DNA from 4 places in the Arthrobacter sp. NyZ413 genome. Region 1 is predicted to be linked to each of the others. Evidence: predicted binding sites of a transcription regulator. Region 1 holds the regulator's gene; each other region holds the start of a gene.
The links. The regulator HrcA, encoded in region 1, represses chaperone genes, less so after heat shock. The targets are predictions, from matches to a motif close to TTNGCACTCGNNNNNNNCGAGTGCNAA.
Positions count from the first base shown of each region.

Region 1 (5,598 bases):
GCCGCGAAGGTGCGTGACGCCGAGCCCGCGCAAAGTAATGACTTCGCCTGCCTGTGTTCCAGCCTTGACGTCGATCTCCTGGGGACCATCGAAGGTATCCAGCTGAAGCTCAGTGCCCAAGGCCGCGGCTGTCATGGGCACGCTCAGGGTGGCGTGGAGATCGTCGCCTTCACGCATGTAAGTGGCGTCCGCGTTGACCCGGATCTCGATGTAAAGGTCGCCCGGAGGGCCGCCGGCCGGGCCTGCCTCGCCTTGCCCGGAAAGCTGGATCCGGGTGCCGGTAGCCACGCCTCCCGGAACCTTGACGGTCAAGGAGCGGCGACTGCGGATGCGGCCTTGGCCGCTGCACTCATTGCAAGGATCCTTGATGATCGTGCCGAAGCCTTCGCAGGATCCACAGGGGGCGGCGGTCATGACCTGTCCGAGGATCGAACGCACCGCGCGCTGGACCTGGCCGGATCCGCCACAGATGTCGCAGCGTTCCGGGTGGGTGCCCGGGCGGCAGCAGGATCCTTCACACGTGGGGCAAACCACCGCGGTGTCCACTTCAAGCTTCTTGTTCACACCGAAAACTGCTTCGCGGAGATCGATGCGGACACTGATCAATGCGTCCTGGCCCCGTCGCACGCGAGACGCCGGTCCGTGCATGCCCCCGCCGCCTCCGCCGAAGAACGTGTCGAAAATGTCCTGGAAGGCGAATCCCTGGCCGGCGTAGCCGCCGCCAAAGCCGTTGTCCGTGCCGTTTTCGTTGCCCGTGGCGTCGTAGACGCGGCGCTTCTGGGGATCGGAGAGGACTTCGTAGGCGTGCGTGACGGCTTTGAATTCCTCAGCGGCGCCTTCCCCCGGGTTCACGTCAGGGTGCAGCTTCCGGGCGAGCTTGCGGTAAGCCTTCTTGATCTCCTCGCCTGTCGCTTCCGGCGAGACGCCTAGAACGTCATAGTGGCTGCTCAAAGTCGTTTTCTCTTCCTTGTTGAACTGCGTTTTCATGCGAACGGGGTTTCCGTGGAAACTCAGCCGCCCAGAATCCGGGAAAGGTAGCGCGCGACGGCACGCACTGCCGCCATGGTGTTGGGGTAGTCCATCCTCGTAGGCCCAAGAATGCCGATCTTGGCGCTGCTGTCCGGACCGTAGCCCGTCGCGACCACGGAGGCCTCGGAAAGACCGTCATAAGGGTTCTCGCGGCCGATGCTGACAGTGACACCCCGCGGGTCTTCGGCCATGTCGGAGAGCAAGCGCAGCATGACCACCTGTTCCTCGAGTGCTTCGAGGACGGGGCCGATGCTCAGCGGAAAGTCCACGTTGGAGCGGGCCAGGTTCGCGGTTCCGGCCATGACCATGCGATCGTCCCGGCTCCTGTCAGCCAAGCGCTCCAAGCCGTGGGCAAGGGTGCCGGCCAATCCGCGAAGGCCAGGCGGGCACAGCGCGACAACCGACGGCAGGACCTGCGCCATGAGGTCCAGTTGTGATCCTGCGATGCTTCCGAGGAACCGGGCGCGCAACGTCATGAGGTCTTCGTCCGAGGTATCCGCGCCGGATTGGACGACGCCCTGTTCAACCTTGCCGGTATCGGCGATCAGAACCACGAGAACCTGGCGCGGTGCCAAGAGGACAAACTCGATGTGGCGTACGCGCGCGCGGCTGATGTGCGGGTACTGCACGACGGCGACCTGGTTGGTCAGCTGCGAAAGGAGCCGGACCGTCCGCTCAAGGATGTCTTCGACGTCGTCCGGTCCCGCAAGCAGGGAATGGATGGCGCGCCGCTCAGCTGCCGAAAGGGGCTTGACCTCGGAAATTCGATCGACGAACAGGCGGTAGCCCTTGTCAGTGGGTATCCGCCCGGCACTGGTGTGCGGCGCAGCGATAAGGCCTTCTTCTTCCAGGAGCGCCATGTCGTTACGGATGGTGGCGCTCGAGACGCCCAGATGATGGCGTTCCACCAACGCTTTGGAACCGACGGGCTCGCGGGAGTGGACGTAGTCCTCCACGATGGCCCGCAACACTTCAAGCTTGCGTGGCTCGCTCACTCCCCACCTCCACTCAGTGACCCGGTATTCGACAACGGGTATTCAACCATTAGCACTCAACATGCCCAAGTGCTAACAAGTCTAGTATGAGCCACCGCGTTGTTAGCATTGGTACCGCTTGCGGCGAACATGATTCCCGCGCGATCCGGCGGAAATGTTCCGGATCCCGATCGATCCCTAGCGCAAAGTGGTGTGAAGACCGTGTCGTATGACAATTGGGGCCCGCAGGACTTGGCAAAGCCAACCAAACGGCAATTACGCGAGGTTCCCGTGGAGCGGGGAATGGTCCTCGAGGATGTCCAGTCCGGGTGGGTCGGCGCCGTGACAAGGATCGAAAAGTCCGGCGGCATGCACGTTGTCGTCTTGGAGGACCGCAGGGGGAAGAACAAATCCTTCCAGCTCGGTTTCGGGTTCCTGCTGGACGGGGAACCGGTGAAGCTCTTGCCTCCGGCACCACGCGCGGCCGGCGCCGCGGCGCTGCAAGCGGGCCGCACGGCGTCGGGATCGGTTCGGGTGGCGGGCCAGCGCGCCCAGGTCGCGAAAGCGAGCCGCATCTGGGTCGAAGGAAAGCACGACGCCGAACTGGTGGAGAAAGTCTGGGGAGACGACCTCCGCGTGGAGGGAATCGTCGTCGAACCCCTCCACGGCGTAGACGACCTCAAGTCTGCGATTGCGGATTTTTCCCCCGGCCCGGGCCGGAAGCTGGGCATCCTGGTCGATCACCTCGTCCCGGACTCCAAAGAGTCCCGGATCGCCGCCGACGCAATGACGCTGCCGGGAGCCGCGGGAAATGTCCTGATCGTCGGCCATCCCTATGTGGACGTCTGGCAAGCCATCCGACCCAAGGTCCTGGGAATCGAGCAATGGCCCACCGTCGCACGCGGCACGGATTGGAAGACAGGGATCCTGAAAGCGTTCGGCTGGCCGCATGAGACGGCCGAGGATATCGGGCTTGGCTGGCAAAAGCTCCTCGGCGCCGTGAGGAGCTACGCCGACTTGGAAGCGTCCCTCCTGGGCCGGGTAGAGGAAGTCATCGACTTCCTTACCGCACCGGCTTCCTGATCGCCATATGCAGATTCTGCCGGTTTGGTCCACTGATTTCGTGCCGACCAAGTATTCTGGGACAGCAACACCGCACCAACAGATACCCGAAGGAAGAAACAGTGGCAGACAACGCTCCTGACGAACGGGACGCCTCCGCGGGCCAATCCCAGTACCACGGCGTTCCTGCCAATGCGTTGCCGTTGACGGCCACGGAGGACCGCCAATGGGCAACTCTCGCGCACTTCGGCGGAATCCTTGGCTGCGTGCCTTCGCTCTTGATCTACCTGATCTTCCGTGAGCGCGGGCCATTCACGGCACAGGAATCCAAGGAAGCGCTGAACTTCAGCCTGCCGCCAACACTTGCCGCGGTACTCGCCAACCTCCTGGTCATGCTCCCGGTGGTCGGAAACGTTTTCGCGGTCATCGCGACGGGCATTTGGGTAGCCCTGACGTGCTTTTCGGTATCCGCGGGAATCCGCGTCAACCACGGCCAGCCCCACCGCTACCGCTTCAACCTCCGCTGGATCAAGTAGCGCAAGAATGCCGGCTCGGTGGCACCAGTCCTTGGGGCGGTGCCACCTGCTTGCGGCTTGATTCAGTCCGGGAGGATACGACGCACAACCGCGTCAGCCAGCAAGCGTCCTCTGAGTGTCAGGACCAAGCGCCCTTGGAAGGCTGCCGCGGGTTCCACCAGGCCATCGGCGATCAGCCCGGCCACAGCATGGCGACCGACTTTGTCCAAGGCATCAACCGCGAGGCCGGAGCCGAGCCGCGCCTCCAGCATGATGCGCTCCACTTCCCGCGTTCCGGCGTCGAGCGTTTCGCGTCCGGCCGCGGGTGACACGCCTTCCCCTAGCCGATTGGCGTAGGCGGCGGGGTGTTTGACATTCCACCAGCGGACGCCGCCGACGTGCGAATGGGCGCCGGGGCCGATGCCCCACCAGTCGTCTCCACGCCAATACGCAAGGTTGTGCCTGCAGGCCTGCTCGGGAGAACGCGACCAATTGCTGACCTCGTACCAATCCAGGCCGGCCTCGCTGATCAGCTGATCGGCGAGTTCATACTTGGCGGCGTGGTCGTCGTCGTCGATCTGCGGAACTTCTCCGCGCCGGATCTGGGCTGCCAACTTGGTTCCGTCTTCGACGATGAGCGCATAGGCGCTGATGTGGTCCGGCTCATAGGACAGGGCCGTTTCCAAGGACGTCCGCCAGTCCGCCATGGACTCGCCTGGAGTTCCGTAGATGAGGTCGAGGCTCACTGCAAGGCCCGCGTCGCGCGCCCATTGGACTACCAGCGGAACCCGGCTTGGTGTGTGCGTGCGGTCCAGGACTTTGAGCACGTGCGGCACGGCCGACTGCATCCCGAAGGACACCCTGGTGAAGCCGGCGTCCGCGAGCAGCTGGAGCGATTCGGGGGTCACCGAGTCGGGGTTGGCTTCGGTGGTGACTTCGGCTCCCGGCTCGAGGCCCCACCGCCCGACGGCGGCACTGAGGATCCGTGCGAGGTCTTCAGCAGGCAGGAGCGTGGGAGTGCCGCCGCCGAAGAACACGGTGCTTAAGGGCCGTTGCGGCAGACCCGAAGCGTTCAGCGCGCGGGACGCGAATTCCAATTCCGAGACTGCCGTCGCCGCATACGCCGCTTGGGATGCCCCGCCGCCGAGCTCTGTGGCCGTGTAGGTGTTGAAGTCGCAGTAGCCGCAGCGCACCGCGCAGAACGGGATGTGCACATAGAGCCCGAACTTGCGCGACCCGACGCCGTCGAGCACCTGCGGCGGCAGCAGGCCGTCCGCAGGTGCCGGATCGCCGAGCGGCAAAACGCTAGGCAAAGTGTCCTCCATGTGCCCGTTCCTCGCAGCGCGGCTGCCCGGCGGTGTGGGCGACGAACCGCATTACTTCTTGGCCTTGTCCTTCGATTCGTCCGTGGTCAGGGCTGCGATGAACGCTTCCTGGGGGACCTCGACCCGGCCCACCATCTTCATCCGCTTCTTGCCTTCCTTCTGCTTTTCCAGAAGTTTGCGCTTACGGGTGATGTCACCGCCGTAGCACTTGGCAAGGACGTCCTTGCGGATTGCCCGGATGCTTTCCCTCGCAATGATGCGCGATCCGATCGCAGCCTGGATGGGCACCTCGAACTGCTGGCGCGGAATGAGTTCGCGCAGTTTGGTTGTCATCATGACGCCGTACGCATACGCCTTATCCCGGTGGGTGATGGCACTGAACGCGTCAACCTGCTCGCCTTGGAGCATGATGTCCACCTTGACGAGATCGGCGACCTGTTCGCCGTCGGCCTTCCAGTCAAGCGAGCCGTAGCCGCGGGTTTTCGACTTGAGGATGTCGAAGAAGTCGAACACGATCTCGGCAAGTGGAAGGCGGTAACGGATTTCCACCCGGTCTTCGGAAAGGTAGTCCATGCCACCCATGACTCCACGCCGGCTTTGGCACAGTTCCATGATGGCGCCAACGAATTCGTTGGGAGCGAGGATCGTGGCCGACACCATCGGTTCGCGGACTTCGGCGACTTTCCCTACCGG
Region 1 covers NZ_CP155434.1:2,422,079-2,427,676, forward strand. The annotation lists gene dnaJ (molecular chaperone DnaJ) at 1-951, opposite strand, end outside; gene hrcA (heat-inducible transcriptional repressor HrcA) at 1,011-2,024, opposite strand; gene ABCW42_RS11380 (DUF3097 domain-containing protein) at 2,226-3,086, shown strand; gene ABCW42_RS11385 (DUF4870 domain-containing protein) at 3,188-3,601, shown strand; gene hemW (radical SAM family heme chaperone HemW) at 3,664-4,893, opposite strand; gene lepA (translation elongation factor 4) at 4,957-5,598, opposite strand, start outside.

Region 2 (5,598 bases), on a different replicon from region 1:
CCAACGCCGTCCGGCACCCGGCCTCGGACAGCGCCCGGCTGTACTGCGGCCACCGGGTGTCCGACCCGGCGTCGGCCAGGAGCACCGGGCGGCCGGCATCCAAGGCCTCCAGGCACGGGCCCTGCCCCAGGCCTTGTTCGATGGCGTCCAAAAGGACCGCCTTCTCGCTGCTGCCGGCGACGGTGGCCGTCCGCTTGCGCCGGCGCAGCGTCAAGGCGCAGTCGATCCCTTCGCCCGCTGCCTGCGCCACCGCAGCCGAGGCGAAACCGGTCACCGCATTCAGGATGCCTTTGATGTCGGCGGTGCCGGTCACCAGTTCGTGCAGGTCAAGAATGTGCTCCGCAGGGTCCATGACCACCATCGTAGGACCCGCCCCCGCATTCCCGCACCCCGCTGCAGGGCGCCCCGGGACGGGGGAACTGCGCGGTTGACGCCTTGATCCAAAACCGTGGATCGGCCTACAGTACAAAATAAGGGTGCTTAGTATCTCTTGGAATGGACGTACGGCTGCGGGCACGATACTCATGGATGATCCACGGAAGACAGCGCAGGAATACCTCAAACGGGGCACGGCCACCCTGGACCAGCTTTGGGCCAGGTACTGGGGAAACGGTGGAAGCGCCGGACCTGTCGAATTCGAAGCCTACCTCTACGCCGCGCAGGACCCGCCGGCGCAGGAACTGGAAATCCTCGGCTGGGCCGTCACCGAGATCATCACCGACCTCCCCGGCTGACGCCCGGCCCTGATGAATCCGGCGGGATAGTCCCGCCCAGGCTGCCGCGCATCCGTCAGGCACGACCGGCGGCGGGGACGGTTCGTTGATGGAAACAGGATATGTGTCACGGCCGGCCTGCGGCGGCCCCCGTCTGCCGCCGCGCCCTGACACCGGCCACAACTCGCAGCGTTGACACCCTTGAGCGCTGCCGCTCTTGGCGGATCCGGACAGCGGGCTCGGCGGTGGTGACGCGGGGACAACGGCACTGCACTTGCCGGGCCGTCCCCGTTCGGTGCAACGGCGCCGCCGTCCCGACCACCCTGACCTGCGCAACCGTGCCGCGTGGACCGGGGCCGGCCCCGCGGCACCTGCCGGGGCGCCGGTCCGGGGTTTCAGGTGTAGCTTTTGTCGCGGACGGCGAGTTGCTGGTCGAGTCCGGCCAGCAGGATGTCCAGGCCCTCTTCGAGTTGTTTCTCCCCGTCATAGTCCAGCAGTTCGGGGGCGAGGTGGCGCAGGTGCGGGAAGTCGCGCAGGGGAAGGCGCTGGAGTCCCAGGCGCAGCAAGGCTTCGTTTTCCTCCGGGTCCGCGATCAGTTCCTGCAGTTCGTTCAAAACGTGGCCGTAGAGGAAACCGTAAAACGCCCGGGAGATGTGCAAGGCATCGGCCGGGAGGAACCCGGCACGGATCAGGATCCCCAGGATCTGTTCCAGCGGGCGCAGGGTCCCGGGCGGGCGCAGTCCCAGCGGTGTGGACAACGAGCCGGTCACCAGCAACGGCACGGCGTTCGGGTGGCGCAGGCACACCCGGCGCAGCGCATGGGCGATCCGGCGCAACTGCCCGTGCCAATGCAAGTCATCCGGGAACGTCTCCAACTCGTCCAGGACGAGTTCGGCGACCCCGTCCAGCAACTCCTTGCGCCCGGACGCGTGCCGGTACACGACCATCGGATCACGGCCGAGCACCTGCCCGAGCCGGCGCATGGTCAACGCGTCCACCCCGTCGGCATCCACCAGCTCCAAAGCCGCATCCAGCACCATCCGGCGGCTCAGCCGTCCGGCACTCTCCCGCGCCGGCGTTGTTGCACGTTCCATGACCATCTCCTGCCGTCCCGTGGTCCCCCGGGAACCCGAAACCCCTTGCGTAGCCCAAGCAACCCCTTGCATTGCCCGAACCATAGGCCTACAGTGTAGACAAAGAAAAAATCCTACGGCTCCTACCTACAGTGTAGTACCAGGGGGAGCCCGGTCCTAGCCTTCACGCGGACCTTTACAGGCTCCCGCATCACGGCCGGTGCCGCCATCCGGGCACCATTCATTCCCGGCCGCCGTACCCCGCCACGGTGTCGGCTGCCTTGTCCGGCCACCCGGGCCGGCAGCAGCAGTACCCACCCAGAAAGACCCCCGTCATGGCCGACACGCACTTTGGCCGCTTCCTCTCCGAAGCCACCATCCCGGACCTGGACCCCGAGCACTGCCTCGCCGAAGAGGAACTCTTCGGCCTTTACCTGAGCTGGTGCCGCATCACCAGCTGCACCCCGGCCACCGAAACCGGCTTCCGGGCAGGCATGAAACACCACGGCATCCGCCCCCCGGTCCCGGGCCTGTGGAGGGCCGGACCAGCAGCCACGGACTACATCCTCAACACCTACCCGGCCCTGCCCTGAACACCGCGGACTACCGTGGGCACACAAACCGGCCCAGGGCACCGGCTCCCAGTGCTCCCGACTGCCGAAGACTCCGGCGGGCGGGGCGGCTTCGGCGACCGGCCCCCTCCCTTCTCCCCCGGTTTTTGGCTGCTGGCAAAGCATCGCGTAGCTGTGGGCGACGGAGTCCCGTTACACCGCCCGCAAGAGCACCGGCGGGAAAGTTTGCGCATTAAACAAGCAAAGCGCCGGAGTTCAAAGGTTTCCCGCCAACAGGCTCCGACGAATCAGGTAGGGCTGGACGGGGTGGAGCGGCCACGTACGATCCCGGAGGACAGCAACAAAAAAGACAAGAAACGCTTGTGCAGCCCGGGCGCAGCGAGGCCCCGCGGGCCTGCCCCGACGGGTGCATCCGGAGCCCTGCGGTCAGGGCAGGGCCTTTAATCCCCGGGGCCTCGGTTCGACCCACCCGTGTGCGCACCGGCCAAGGTCAAAGTCACATCATTTCCTGAGCGGGGACGTTGCGGTGTCCCGTGCGGCGTTCGCTGACCTGAGCTCCCCCTCGAGGCGCCGGTTGTCGGCCTCCAGGACCAGGACAATCCGGATGCCGGCCAGGTTCAGCCCCAGGTCCAGCAGCTCACCGATCCGACGCAAGGTCACGAGATCATCCTCGCTGTACTGACGGGTCCCACCCAAGGTCCTGCCCGGTTCCAGCAAACCCTTGCGCTCATAGAGCCGGAGGTTCTGCTGCCCCATGCCCACCAGCTCGGCGGCGACCGAAATCGCATACACACCCCTCCCGGGGTCCCCGGCCTGGCCCATCGGAACCTCCAATTCCACGAAAACCACTCTTGCAGTCATACATACCCGGTGCTATAAAAAATATACATCAGCCGATATAGATCGGCTGGTTTTACAAGGAAAATACTGCGATCTGCAAGGAGTGACAGACCATGCTGATGCGAACGGACCCGTTCCGCGAATTCGACCGACTGGCCCAGCAGGTACTCGGCACGACCGCCAGGCCGGCGGCAATGCCCATGGATGCCTGGCAGGAAGGCGAGGACTTCGTGGTCGCCTTCGACCTTCCCGGAGTCACCGCCGACTCGGTGGACATCGACGTCGAACGCAATGTGCTGACCGTCAAAGCCGAACGCCCGGACCCCACCGGCGAAGACACGGAACTGATCGCCTCCGAACGGCCCCGCGGCGTCTTCAGCCGCCAGCTCATCCTCGGCGACGCACTTGATACCGACGGCGTCAAAGCAAGCTACGAAGCCGGAGTCCTGACCCTGCGGATCCCCGTGGCCGAGAAAGCCAAACCGCGCCGCATCGAAATCGAAACCGCCGGGACACAGCGCCAGGAGATCAGCGCCTGACCGCGGGCGCAGCCACCCCGACCGGGAGCACCGGCACCGCAACGCCGCATCCCGTCCAAAGGGCGATAGGGTTCGCAGACACCTCACAGCCCGGGACGCTGATGAACGCGTGTGGCCCCCGAGGGTGGCTCCGGCAACGATGGTCCCCGGCTGAACTAACCGGGGACCATCCCCGTCCCCCTGCTTGAATACCCCTACGGCCGACCGATGAAAAACAACGACCCGGATCCTTACGACATCCTGCACCTCGCCCCGACCGCCACCGCACGCGAGGTCGCCCGCGCGTACCGCGCACTCATGCGCGGTGCGCACCCCGACACCCGACCGGCCCGCGAACACCACGCCGGCCCCGGCCCGACTGCCCCGACGTCGCACGAAGAACCGAAGATGCAGGACGAACTGCAGGAGCTCCGGGACATCATGACCGCCTACGCCATCCTCGGGAACCCGGAAAAACGCTCAGCCTACGACCGGGAACACCCACGGTCCACGGCCAACCCGAAGCCGCAGCGGCCGGACAGCGCCGCTGTGCCCCCGGACAGTACCGCTGTGCGGCCGCACGGCGTGACCGTGCGGACACCAGGGGCGTTGCTTCCCGCCGCGTCGCTGCTGATCGGACCGGTCACCTGGAAGCCTCCCGGCGGACGGTCCCCGGACATGCCGGCCCGGCCAGGTCCGTTTCCCCCAGGCGGCTATACCCTGATCCTGCGGATCAGGCCCTGAAAGCCGAAGACTGCGCAATCACAAAGGACACCCCCATGAGCGCCTGGCGCCCCTACGACAACCAATTGATACCCGCCTTCTATGAACGCTTCGAAAAGCGGTGGGGCAAAGGAACAGCCCCGTTCCTGGATCCCGAAACCCACGAACAACCCATGCCCCGGGCCCAATGGATCAACCCGGACACCGGTGCCGCGGTCGCGGTCGTGCCCATCTGGACCGAGGACCCCCAACACCGCTCCTTCGGGGTGTTCTACCTGCCCCCGGCCGGTGACATTTGGATCCTGCGCCCCGGGTACACCAACTACATCGAAACCGACCCCAGGAACACCGAGCAAACCACCCTGCGCAACGACGCCTTCAGGAAAGCCGTCGCACATGCCAAGGAATTCATCTACGGAACCCAGCCCTGAAAATCGCGTCCCGGACCAGACAGACCACCCCGCAGGCCCGGCAGCACCCGCCCCTTCGGATCCGCCACGGATCCGACCCCGCTTCCGCCGTTCGGGCCCGAAACGCAATACCCGGACCCCATGGCCAATCACCCGGAGCACCCGATGACCGATCCACAAATCAACCAGTTCCTCCAGGACTGCATCATCCACGATGACGCATCCGATACAGGGATCAACCCAGACGCGTTCTACGGACTCTACGTCAGCTGGTGCGCGCTGAACCTAAAAGTCCCTCTCCCCGACCCCGCCTTCCGAACTGCCCTGCGCCTCGCGGGCCTTCGCATGGAAAAGAACGGGAAGAACAAAAACGGCGCCTTCCACGGCCTGCGCATGACAGGACCGGCAGCGGTGGACTACATCCTCAACAGCAATCCCTAAAACACGACCAACCAGGTCCGACGCCGCGCACCATCGCCCCGGCAGAAACACTACGGCCCGGGTGCACGTCCCGGCACCGATAGCCCGGCAAACACAGTGGCACCGCTGGCTTCAGGACCGCTGGCACTCCTCGAGCCGCTACGTGGCTCGTGGTGATTCGTTCACCGAAAGCGTCAGGTGGCCGGGGCCTATCCCGGCGCGGCCACAGCCGCCGCGGCAGCGGCAGCGGCGTTGACATGGCCGACGACAGCAGAGCTGTGCGCGGCTCCGTCGCGGAGCATGCCCAGAGGGCACTCAGCCGGCGCCGT
Region 2 covers NZ_CP155435.1:18,404-24,001, reverse strand. The annotation lists gene ABCW42_RS20880 (GAF and ANTAR domain-containing protein) at 1-352, opposite strand, end outside; gene ABCW42_RS20875 (hypothetical protein) at 525-734, shown strand; gene ABCW42_RS20870 (TetR/AcrR family transcriptional regulator C-terminal domain-containing protein) at 1,109-1,807, opposite strand; gene ABCW42_RS20865 (hypothetical protein) at 2,122-2,379, shown strand; gene ABCW42_RS20860 (MerR family transcriptional regulator) at 2,860-3,180, opposite strand; gene ABCW42_RS20855 (Hsp20/alpha crystallin family protein) at 3,312-3,737, shown strand; gene ABCW42_RS20850 (J domain-containing protein) at 3,945-4,460, shown strand; gene ABCW42_RS20845 (hypothetical protein) at 4,496-4,870, shown strand; gene ABCW42_RS20840 (hypothetical protein) at 5,015-5,290, shown strand.
Region 2: ABCW42_RS20855 (Hsp20/alpha crystallin family protein) is a predicted target of HrcA. The motif match lies at 3,209-3,235, and genes of this name have one in related genera.

Region 3 (5,598 bases), 260 kb from region 1:
CACCGGCGACGTGCTCCCGGACCGCCCTGCCGCCGTCGTGCGCTGCATCATGGACAGCCTCGCCGCCGGCTACGCCCGCACCCTCGCCGACGCTGAACGGCTCACCGGGCGGTCCGTGAAAACCGTGCACATCGTCGGAGGAGGATCCCAAAACACCCTCCTCTGCCAACTCACCGCCAACGCCACCGGAAAAACAGTCATCGCGGGTCCTGTGGAAGCCACAGCCCTCGGCAACATCCTCGTCCAAGCCCGCACCGCCGGAACCATCACCGGCGGCCTGAACGAACTACGCCGCACCGCACGCGCGAGCACCCACGCCACGCATTACGAGCCACATCCCAGCCACGCCCTCCACGGAAACTGAACCTGCCTCTGCCTTGGCAGGTCGGCTTCCCTCCGATACCTGTCGTGCCGGAAACAGCCTCGATAGACTTAAAGGGCGCCGAAGCGACGCGAAGTGCTTGCAGGAAAGGCACGGCCATGACAGAGAACACCGGCGGCGACGAACCCATCGAAGAGGCGAACCACGGCACGCTTGAAGAACCCGAACTACGTGGAAGATACGTCGAAGGCGACTACGGAAAGACGGGAAGGGAACCGGGCAGGCACTCGGACGACGAAGAAGGGCAATATGGTGAGGGAGATTACGGCGCCGCTGGCAACCTAGGCGGGTTGCCCGAGCCGCTGGGTGACCAAGCCAAGGAATCCGGACGGTACGCACGAGCCGACCTCGGTGTTGCTGGATCGCTTCCCGGGCGCACGGCCGAATCCGAAATCGGCCGATACGCCGAAGGCGACTATGGTTCGGATGGAACCGTCGGACCGTTGCGGACGGCGGATGAACAACCTGCCCGCGGGACGGCGGACAGCGATGAAGAGCACGCCAGTAAAGAGCGCGATGAAGCGGACGGCGCCTGACGGCACTGGCCAGGAATAAGGTGCCGGCCAGGATTAGCTAGCCGGTCGCCGTCGTCTCGGTCCGGTGTGTACCGGCCCCGGCTTCCGATTGGCCATGGATGAATCTGACATCCTCGGCGGAAAGGCTGACTTGGCCGTGCTGGTCCGCATCGGGAGTTATTCCGGTTGCCCGATGGATGATTTCGGCTACGGTGCGCGGGAGAACCACGCATCCGGGGTTGTTTAGCAGCCACTGCTTCGTTTCGGGCGCAAGTTGGTCCCAGTGGTCCTTGATGTTCAGCTCCATGACGACGCCTCACTGAGTAGGTGCAGAGAAGAGTCCGGCGGGGGCCGGGTAATGTCGGTCGAAACCGATGCCGGAAGCGTAATTAGGATATGTGGCGTGCCTGGGAATTCACAGGCACGCCGTATGAGGCGTGGGTACCTTCAGCCGGACTTTTCCGTATGTTCATCCAACCGGGCGAGGAGGTCGCCCAAAGCCTCGCGGATGTCGTCGTGGTCGTACTGGCCGGCCCGGCTTTCACCCGAGATCACGGCGCAACGATGAACCTTCTTGAAGTCTCCATAAGGGAACTTGTAGCGGCCCTTCTGACCCTCCGGATGATCGTCATCAACACCGAGGAACCATTTCGAGTATTCCGAGCTGCCGTTCTTGTCCAGGAACTTGTTTTGCTCGTCGGTTGATGGGGCGTGCTCGCTCCAATCATCGCGGGTGTCCGCGACCACCTTGTTGTCCCTGATGAGCCGCTTCGCATGCTGCAACGCTTTCTCGTTCAGTTTCACGGCCATGGTTATTCGACCTCCAGAGCCACGCGACCATATCGGTACTTCCAGCCTAGGTCAGTTGCTTGCGGTGTGGAACCGCTAGCCGACATAGTCCTCCGGCTCTTGTGGCGGCTGGGTCGTGGTGCGCCCGCTTGTGCGAACCACTCGGATTTTCGTGGCCTGCGGCTCTGACTGTTCCGGAAGTTCGATGCGGATATCGAGCACCCCGTCTTCGTACGTCGCCGCGATGCTGTCCTGGTTCACGCCGCGTGGCAACGGAATGCTCCGTGAGCGTTTGCCATAGCGGAATTCGCTGCGGTACCCCATTTGGCCCGCGCGCTCGGTGTTTTCCTCCCGCCAGGCCTGGACGTGGAGGGTGTCGTCCGTGACGCTGATGTCCACATCCGATTCCGGGTCGATTCCCGGCAGTTCCACCCGGATGACCAAGGTGTTTCCTTCTTGGTATTGCTCCACGCGAAGTGACCCATCGCTTTCGCCTTGGAGGAAGCGCCGGACAGGCTCCGGAACTTCAATTCCACTATGGCGGAGAAAGTTGTCCATGATGATCTCCTGATGTGTGCCGACTTGCGACCGGATCCGGACGAGGGCCGGAACCGGCCATTCCCATGGAAGAAAAACTACCCTTCCCGTCGTGCACTGGGTAGCCCCAGGGGCTGCTTGACGCCCGATTTGCGGCGCCGGAAACTGGGGGTAGGAGGCGGGCCGTGGAAACCCTAGCGTGGATACTCGTACTGCTCATCCCCTCGCTGGGATTCCTTGTTTTCCTGGTGGTCGTGAACATCCGGATGTCCCGTCGGAGGAAATCCTTGGGCTTGCCACCCCTGGGATTGACGCCGATCCGGTCCAAGACCCGTCACCGGAAGCATCACCGCTACGTGATAATCCATCGACACGGGCACTGACCCACAGTCAGTTCTGGTGGAAATCGGGTGCCTTGGGCGCGTCGAGTGCGCCGGCAACTTTCTCCTCAAGGGCGGCCACAGTGGTTTCCGGCAGCACAATGAGCCCGTCCAGTTCGCGCCGGGCACGCTTATACGCTGTCTGCCGCTCCGCCGGCGTGGCAGCCGAGTCGGAAGCGATCCTGAGCAGCTTCCGGGCCGTCGCCAGCCGCTGCCGTTCGGGCTCCGAAAAGTTGCCGTCCTTGATGCGTTTGGCTTCCCGTTCAGCCACGTCGAAAGCCAGTTCGAAGTTGCGCACTGCCGCGCGGTACTCGGCGAGCCGGGCCGCCGTCGTGATTTCTCCCGGGGCAGCCGGACGCAAGCCATCTGCTTCGCGCTTGGCGCGCAGGAAGTCCACGGTGAGCGGCTCCCGCACGTCCGACATCACCGGGAAGTCAATCAGTTTCCCGACGTCAAGCTCGTAAGAGAGCCACCGCTGGTTCACTGCGTCGTGAGCCTCCCGCAACCTGAGCACTTCGGATTGGCTCGCTTGCTCTGCCTGGGCCGCCTGGTTCTTGAGCCGGTATAGCTCCACCCGACGGCGGTGCCGCCGTTCGCTGGCGCGTGACCACGAGCGGGCCCAGCCGCCGGCCAATCCGCTCAGGGGAAAGATCAACCACCAATTGTGGCTGACAAAATCGAAAAAGGGCTGCACGGACTCATCGTCCCACCGGTCCGTACCGTGCCTCAAGGTCGGGGCATGCTTGGCAGATCATTGCCCATTTCCATCGACACGCATCCGGGGCAGGAATAGCCTTAAGCCGTCCCTTTTTGATCGACGAGGACTAGCGAAGAAGGTGTCCACACATGGGTGCTGAGGAAAACGTCGAACTGGTTCGGCGCGGGTACGAAGCGTTCAATTCAGGGGATTTGGCGACACTCAGCGAGCTATTCGCGGAGGACGCAGTTTGGTACGTCGCCGGCAGCGGCGTACTTTCCGGGACCAAACAGGGCCGCGACGCCATATTGGCCTACTTCGGCGAATTGGCAACACGCTCCCAAGGGTCCTTCAAAGCGACGGTCCACGACGTCGTCGGTGGAGAAGACCACACCATCGCAATTCAGCAAACCCACGCTGAAGCCAACGGGAAGACCCTGGATCTGGGAACCGCCATTTCCTTCGTCCTCCGCGAGGGAAAGGTTGTTGAAGGAAAGGAATTCTTCGAAGACACCGCTATAGCGGACAGCTTCTGGACCTGAGCAGTCCGTGGAGGAATACAAACACCCGCACTATTTTTGATCACCCGCGTTATCTATAAGGAGCAGACATGGAAGGGACCCCATACGGAGTGGTCCACTTTTTCCCGGGAGGCACAAAGGAGCAATACGAAGCCTCTATCGCCGCTGTTCACCCCGGCGAGGGACTCTTGCCCGAGGGCCAGACATTCCACGCTGCCGGACCTTCGGCCGGCGGTTGGACCATCATGGCCGTCCATGAGTCCAAGGACAGCTGGGAGAAATTCCGCAACGACATCCTGATGCCGCGCATGCAGGCCGGCATCGAAGGTGGTTTCGAAGCGCCTCCGGAAGAAACCGTCATCGACCTCTACAAAGTCCTCACCCTGACAATGGCGTGATGGGCTGAAAAGCCGGGAGGCCGCCGTCTTAACCGGCCGGCGGCCTCCCCTCAACAACAACGGAAAGGCAACGGCGGATGACAGCCAAAGTCAACTACTTCGAAATCGGTTCCTCCGATCCCGGGGCCGTAAGGGGCTTCTACGGGCCCCTTTTCGATTGGAGCTTCGGCGAGTCCTCGCCCGCCGGTTACCAGATGGTCGACGGCGACAAAGGGGGCCTGTGGGACACCGCGTCGATGGGTGGAACTTCGTGGGCGATTTTCTACGTCCAAGTCGACGATGTGAACGCCGCGATCGCCAAGGCCGAGTCGCTCGGTGCACGGGTCGCACTTCCGTATGTGGACAACGGCGCGATCGAGTTTGCGCATCTTCTCGATCCCCAAGGCAACAGGTTCGGTGTGTGGCGACCCAAGCAGGCTGAGTAGGACCACGGCGGAAGACGGCCCCTGCGGCCGTGAACGAAAGGAATTGGCACATTGACACTCGACACACTGCCCGTACTTGATTTCTCGCGCCTGAAGGCCGGAGCGGAAGAGGCCGCCCGGTTCCGTGACGAGCTGCGCGACGCCATGCACGAAGTCGGTTTTCTCTACCTGGCGGGCCACGGTATCCCGCAGGAACTGACGGACTCGATGCTTGAGGTCTCGCGACGCTTTTTCGACTTGCCCGAAGAGGAGAAACTCGCTGTAGAGAACGTCCGAAGCCCGCAATTCCGCGGCTACACGAGGGTCGGCGGGGAACTCACGGACGGCGCGATTGACTGGCGCGAACAAATCGATGTCGGCGTCGAGCGTGAAGCTGTGCCAACCGGGCCGGGAGTGGCCGACTACTGGCGGCTGGAGGGACCGAATCTGTGGCCCGGCTCACTGCCGGAAATGCGCGGGATCGTCTCGGAATGGATGGAACGCCTGAGTGCCGTCTCGCTCGAGCTCCTCAGGGCCCTCGCACTTTCCCTCGGGGCGCCCGAGGACACGTTTGACGCTGCCTTCGCCGCGCGCGCCTTCCCGGTTCTCAAGATCGTGCGTTATCCAGGGGAATCCAACCCCGAACCAAAACAGGGAGTGGGTTCACACCGCGACGGCGGTGTCCTGACACTGTTGCTCGTCGAGCCCGGGAAGGGCGGCCTCCAAGTCGAGTACGAGGGACAGTGGATCGACGCTCCGCAAGTCCCGGGAACCTTCGTGGTCAACATTGGCGAAATGCTGGAGCTCGCCACGAACGGCTATCTCAAGGCGACCCTCCACCGGGTGATCTCCCCACTTCGAGGGACAGACCGGATTTCAATCCCCTTCTTCTACAACCCCGCGCTCGACGCAACAATGCCCCAACTGGCCGTCAGCGAAGAGTTTCAGTCCAAGGCCCGCGGATTGTCGGTGGAT
Region 3 covers NZ_CP155434.1:2,164,273-2,169,870, forward strand. The annotation lists gene ABCW42_RS10100 (rhamnulokinase) at 1-364, shown strand, start outside; gene ABCW42_RS10105 (hypothetical protein) at 481-918, shown strand; gene ABCW42_RS10110 (hypothetical protein) at 956-1,204, opposite strand; gene ABCW42_RS10115 (hypothetical protein) at 1,345-1,707, opposite strand; gene ABCW42_RS10120 (Hsp20/alpha crystallin family protein) at 1,783-2,244, opposite strand; gene ABCW42_RS10125 (hypothetical protein) at 2,614-3,297, opposite strand; gene ABCW42_RS10130 (nuclear transport factor 2 family protein) at 3,450-3,842, shown strand; gene ABCW42_RS10135 (hypothetical protein) at 3,911-4,219, shown strand; gene ABCW42_RS10140 (VOC family protein) at 4,297-4,644, shown strand; gene ABCW42_RS10145 (isopenicillin N synthase family dioxygenase) at 4,696-5,598, shown strand, end outside.
Region 3: ABCW42_RS10120 (Hsp20/alpha crystallin family protein) is a predicted target of HrcA. The motif match lies at 2,269-2,295, and genes of this name have one in related genera.

Region 4 (5,598 bases), 1.5 Mb from region 1:
GAAGGAGTGTGTCGTGGCAGAACCCGCACGGGAACCCTTGGCGGCCGAAGTGACCGGACCGTCGCTTGATGAGCTGAATGCCGGGATCCGCAGTGATTCGCCCCTGGGCAAGCGCGAACAGCAGATGCTTGCCTTGGAAAGGCAATGGTGGAAGTACGCGGGCGCCAAGGAGCAGGCAGTCCGGGAGCTTTTCGACCTTTCGGCGACGCATTACTACCAGCTCCTCAACGCCCTCATCGACACCGAGGAAGCGCTGGCGCACGATCCCATGCTCGTCAAGAGATTGCGTAGACTACGTACGTCACGTCAACGGGCCCGCACGGCCCGCCGCCTCGGCTCCGACGCATAGAACACCCCGCTGTACCGCAGCAAGAAAAGCAGCAAGGACAAGGCCTCACCATGACCAAATATGCCCGGGACGAATTCGACCGTGTCCCGCAGAGCTCATCGCGCCAAGGTGTCCATCGGCTCGTCGCGTCAGCGTCACGCCCTGTTTTGTGGCCTGTCCTGGCCATGGGCGGCATCGCGTTGGCCGTAGGCCTGGTTGCTTTCCTGATCCTGCCGAAACTGGGCTCGGCCCCGACGGTGGTCCCGCAGGCGGTTGCGGCCGCTGACGCCACCAAGACCGCGGCCGCGCCTTCGGCAAGTGCTTCGCCTTCGGCCAGTACCGCTGCCCAGCCGTCGAGCGAGCCAAGCCCCAGCACCACGCCGTCGAGCACCCCGACGCCGACTACCGCAGCGGTGGACATGACCGCCGCCGTCGCCGTCTACAACGGCACCACCACCAGCGGGCTCGCCGCCCGGGTGGCCGGCCTTGTGCAGGGCAACGGATGGCCCCTGTCCACCGTCGCGAACTGGGGCGGCATGCCCCAGCAGACCTCGTCCGTCTTCTACAAGGGCGAAGCCCAAAAAGGCAACGCCGAAGCCCTTGGCAAGCTGCTGGGCATCGCGAACCTTGTGGACAGCGCCGAATTCCAGCAGCCCGTGGTGGTCATCCTGGGCCCCGGCTACCGCTAGGCCGGTTACGCCTCAATAACATTGCGGCCAGCCTTGCGCCTCATTGCGCCACAGCATCGTGACTGTGGTTACAGTAGTTGGGAGCCGGACAGGGGAACCCCCGAACGGCTACCGCTAGTTGAAAGTGTGGGGAACATGGCTTTGGGGACCGTCAAATGGTTCAACGCCGAAAAGGGCTACGGATTCATCACCGTGGATGATTCCGGCGACGACATCTTCGTGCACTGGTCTGCGATCCAGATGGATGGCTTCCGTGCGCTCGAAGAAGGGCAACGCGTCGACTTCGAATTGGGCGAGGGCCAGAAGGGCCCGCAGGCAGAGAGCGTCCGGCTTATCTAGTGGGTATTGCGGCAAGGCAGCTTTCACGGCCCTCCATGGGACGTCCGTCCAGGTCACTTCCACCCGTACCCGCCCTTCTCGCAAGCTGTGCCGTCCTTGCCCTCGGGCTCTCCGGATGCGCCGCGGCCGGCGCAAACGCCCGGCTCGATTCGGTCGCTCCAAGTGGTGACGGCGTCCTGCGCATCGGGGTCATCCTGGACAATACGGGCGATTCTGCGTTCCTCAACGAATCCGAACTGGCTGCGGCGAAGCTTGCGGTGAAGCAGATCAATGATGCCGGAGGCTTCAAGGGGCATCCGGTCGAGTTGCTCCCCGCGGCGGCGGGCGCTCCGGCGGGGTCCAGCCCGAGCCCGAGTGCGTCGGCCAGCCCGAGTGCGACGGCGAGCCCGAGCGCCAGCCCGACGGCGAGTTCCAGCCCGAGCCCGAGCGCACGCAGCACCCAATCAGCTACCGGCCCGAACGATTCAGCCTTCACTGCGGACACCGCGACCCAGGCCAAGGCGTTGTTGGCCGCCCATGCGGACGTCGTCATCGGACCGACGGATTCAAGCCATGCCCCCGCCGCGATCGATGTCCTCTCTCCGGCTCACATACCGCTCATCTCGCCTGCGAACACGGCGACGGGGCTGAGCTCCTACAAGAGCGGCGGGTTCTATTTCCGCACCTCCGCCGCCGACGCCGCCCAAGGCAGTGTCCTGGCAAAGCTAGCCCACGACGCCGGTGCGAAGCGGCTTTCGGTCCTCCACGAGGCCGGCGATTACGGCACTCGGGTCTCGGGAGCGGTCATGGACGCGGCGCGCGGACTTGGCATGGATGCCGCGAACAATGTCGAGTTCACTGCCGGCAAAGCAGCCCCGGCTGCCGCGAGCATCAAAGCGGCGGCGCCGGACGCCGTCGTCGTGGTTGCCCGTGACGGCGCCCAGGGCGCCCTGGCCGAATTGCTCAACGCTGGACTCGGCGGCAACAAGCTGTACTTGAGCGACGGCGCTGTTCGGCAGTACGGGACGGAGCTCGGCGCGGGCGGCCTCAATGGTGCGCACGGAATCGTTCCGGGTGTCTTCCCGACCGTCGAATTCCAAACCGCGCTGACAGGCATCGACCCTGGCCTCAAGGACACGACATACGCCGCCGAGACGTTCGACGCCGCAACTCTCGCCGGCCTTGCCGCCGCCGCTGCGGATGACGACGCCGGGGGATCGATCGCCGCTTGGCTCACCACGGTTTCCGGTGGAGTGCGTCCGACGTCCGGTACTGGAGCCGGGAAGGACCGCGCGAACTGTACGACGTACCAGGGTTGCCTCGACGTGTTGAAGGAAGGGAAGCTGCCCGATTACGACGGCGAGTCCGGCACCATCGGATTCGACGCGAACGGGGACGTCACGTCCGCCAATTACATGGTCTTCAGCTACGGAGCCGATAACACCGCCCGCGTGAGCGGCAAGGAGACTACCTCGAAGGCGCAGTGACGCCACTGTGCCGATAGCGAAACCGCAGGCGTAGCGGGCGGTTTATGGGACGCGCTGCTTGCACTCTCCTCGGTCGAGTGCTAATTATTGATTAGCACTCTCAAGCACCGACTGCTAATTGTTCGTGCGGCCCCGGTCGCATGGGAATGGCGCTGGTGCGTGGGGGACCAAGAACACCTTGCTGGGGTGAGATCCGGACCGCGCGGCAAACAGAGGCCGCAAGCGAAGGATCGTCCGTCGCGGGCACCACAGTGAAGGCACCTTCTTAACGACTGTCCCGGAAGGACTACCGCCGTTATGGCCAAGATCATTGCATTTGATGAAGAGGCACGCCGCGGACTCGAGCGGGGTCTGAACACCCTCGCCGACGCCGTCAAGGTCACCCTCGGCCCGCGTGGACGCAACGTCGTCCTCGAAAAGAAGTGGGGCGCCCCCACGATCACCAACGATGGCGTTTCCATCGCCAAGGAGATCGAGCTGGACGATCCTTACGAGAAGATCGGCGCCGAGCTGGTCAAGGAAGTTGCCAAGAAGACGGACGACGTCGCAGGCGACGGCACCACCACGGCAACTGTTCTGGCCCAGGCCCTGGTCAAGGAAGGCCTGCGCAACGTTGCTGCCGGCGCCGACCCGCTGTCCCTCAAGCGGGGCATCGAGAAGGCCACCGAAGCAGTCATCAGCGAACTGCTCGCGTCCGCCAAGGAAATCGAGACCAAGGAAGAGATCGCGGCCACCGCATCGATCTCCGCCGGTGACACCGAAATCGGTAGCCTCATCGCCGAAGCCCTCGACAAGGTCGGCAAGGAAGGCGTCATCACGGTCGAGGAGTCCAACACCTTCGGCCTGGAGCTCGAACTCACCGAAGGCATGCGCTTCGACAAGGGTTACATCTCCGCCTACTTCGTCACCGACGCTGAGCGCCAGGAAACGGTCCTCGAAGACCCGTACATCCTGATCGTCAACTCCAAGATCTCCAACGTCAAGGAACTCGTTGCGGTCCTCGAGAAGGTCATGCAGTCGAACAAGCCGCTGCTGATCATCGCCGAAGACATCGAGGGCGAGGCCCTGGCCACCCTGATCGTCAACAAGATCCGTGGCACCTTCAAGTCCGTCGCCGTCAAGGCTCCGGGCTTCGGTGACCGCCGCAAGGCCCAGCTCGCCGACATCGCCATCCTCACAGGTGGCCAGGTCATCGCCGAGGAAGTCGGCCTGAAGCTGGAGAACGCAACCCTCGAACTGCTGGGTAACGCCCGCAAGGTTGTTGTGACCAAGGACGAGACCACCATCGTTGAAGGTGCCGGCGACGCCGAAGCCATCGCCGGTCGCGTGGCCCAGATCCGTGCCGAGATCGAGAACTCCGATTCCGACTACGACCGCGAGAAGCTGCAGGAACGCCTTGCCAAGCTCGCCGGCGGCGTCGCAGTCATCAAGGCCGGTGCCGCAACCGAGGTCGAACTCAAGGAGCGCAAGCACCGCATCGAGGACGCAGTCCGCAACGCCAAGGCAGCTGTTGAAGAAGGTATCGTCGCCGGTGGTGGCGTTGCCCTCATCCAGTCCGGTGCCAAGGCATTCGCCAACCTGCAGCTCGAAGGCGACGAAGCAACCGGCGCGAACATCGTCCGTGTTGCCATCGACGCTCCGCTCAAGCAGATCGCTTACAACGCTGGCCTCGAGCCGGGCGTTGTTGTCGACAAGGTCCGCGGCCTGCCTTCCGGCCACGGCCTGAACGCTGCAACCAACGTGTACGAGGACCTACTGGCTGCCGGCGTCAACGACCCCGTAAAGGTCACCCGCTCGGCCCTCCAGAACGCAGCGTCCATCGCTGGCCTGTTCCTGACCACCGAAGCCGTTGTTGCTGACAAGCCGGAGAAGAACGCTCCTGCTGTTGGCGGCGGCGACGACATGGGCGGCATGGGCGGCTTCTAGTCCCCGCACCGGCTCACAAGCCAAACGCACGACGGCGGTTCCCACCTCAGGTGGGGACCGCCGTCGCGCTTTAACTGTCGGGGGCGTCTGGCAGGATGGAAACCATGACGATTATTGCTGCCGCCGATGGTTCCGCCCTAGGCAATCCGGGGCCTGCCGGTTGGGCTTGGTACGTGGACGACTCGTGCTGGAGGGCCGGAGGGTGGCCGCACGGAACCAACAACCAGGGTGAGCTGATGGCCGTGCTGGATCTCTTCCGCTCCACTGCGCATGTTCCGAACGAAGAGTTGAAGATCCTGTGCGACAGCCAATACGTCATCAACTGCATTACCAAGTGGATGCAAGGCTGGAAACGCAAAGGCTGGCGCAAGGCCGACGGGAAACCGGTTCTGAACGTCGACCTGCTTAAGGACATCGACCAAGCCATCGTTGGCCGGAAGTACTCGTTTGAGTGGGTCAAAGGTCACGCAGGTCACGATCTCAATGAGGCGGCTGACGATCGGGCACGGGCAGTTGCCAGTGCATACCAGCAAGGTACTGCCGTCTTGAGCGGACCGGGGTACCCCGGGAGCCGGCTCGGAAACGGGGGAGCAGCCGTGCCCACCCAGGCAGCGGCCCCGGTGGCGTCCGGCGCCGATAACCAGGACGCCGAGTCCCAAGACGAGGACTTGACGCTATTTGGCGGGCAGGATAGTTTCGCGGAGCCCACCCTCTTCGCCGAATTTGAGGAAGAAGCCGTCAACGGCGCGAGCGGCCAGCAGTCCGATGAAGACGCCGTCATTCAGCTTGAAAAGGAGCTCTTGACGCCCGAAGTCAGGGGCGACGTAGGGCGCACCGGGTTCTTGCTCCA
Region 4 covers NZ_CP155434.1:922,020-927,617, forward strand. The annotation lists gene ABCW42_RS04485 (DUF3263 domain-containing protein) at 14-349, shown strand; gene ABCW42_RS04490 (LytR C-terminal domain-containing protein) at 400-1,017, shown strand; gene ABCW42_RS04495 (cold-shock protein) at 1,153-1,356, shown strand; gene ABCW42_RS04500 (ABC transporter substrate-binding protein) at 1,392-2,822, shown strand; gene groL (chaperonin GroEL) at 3,120-4,748, shown strand; gene ABCW42_RS04510 (RNase H family protein) at 4,853-5,598, shown strand, end outside.
Region 4: groL (chaperonin GroEL) is a predicted target of HrcA. The motif match lies at 2,880-2,906, and genes of this name have one in related genera.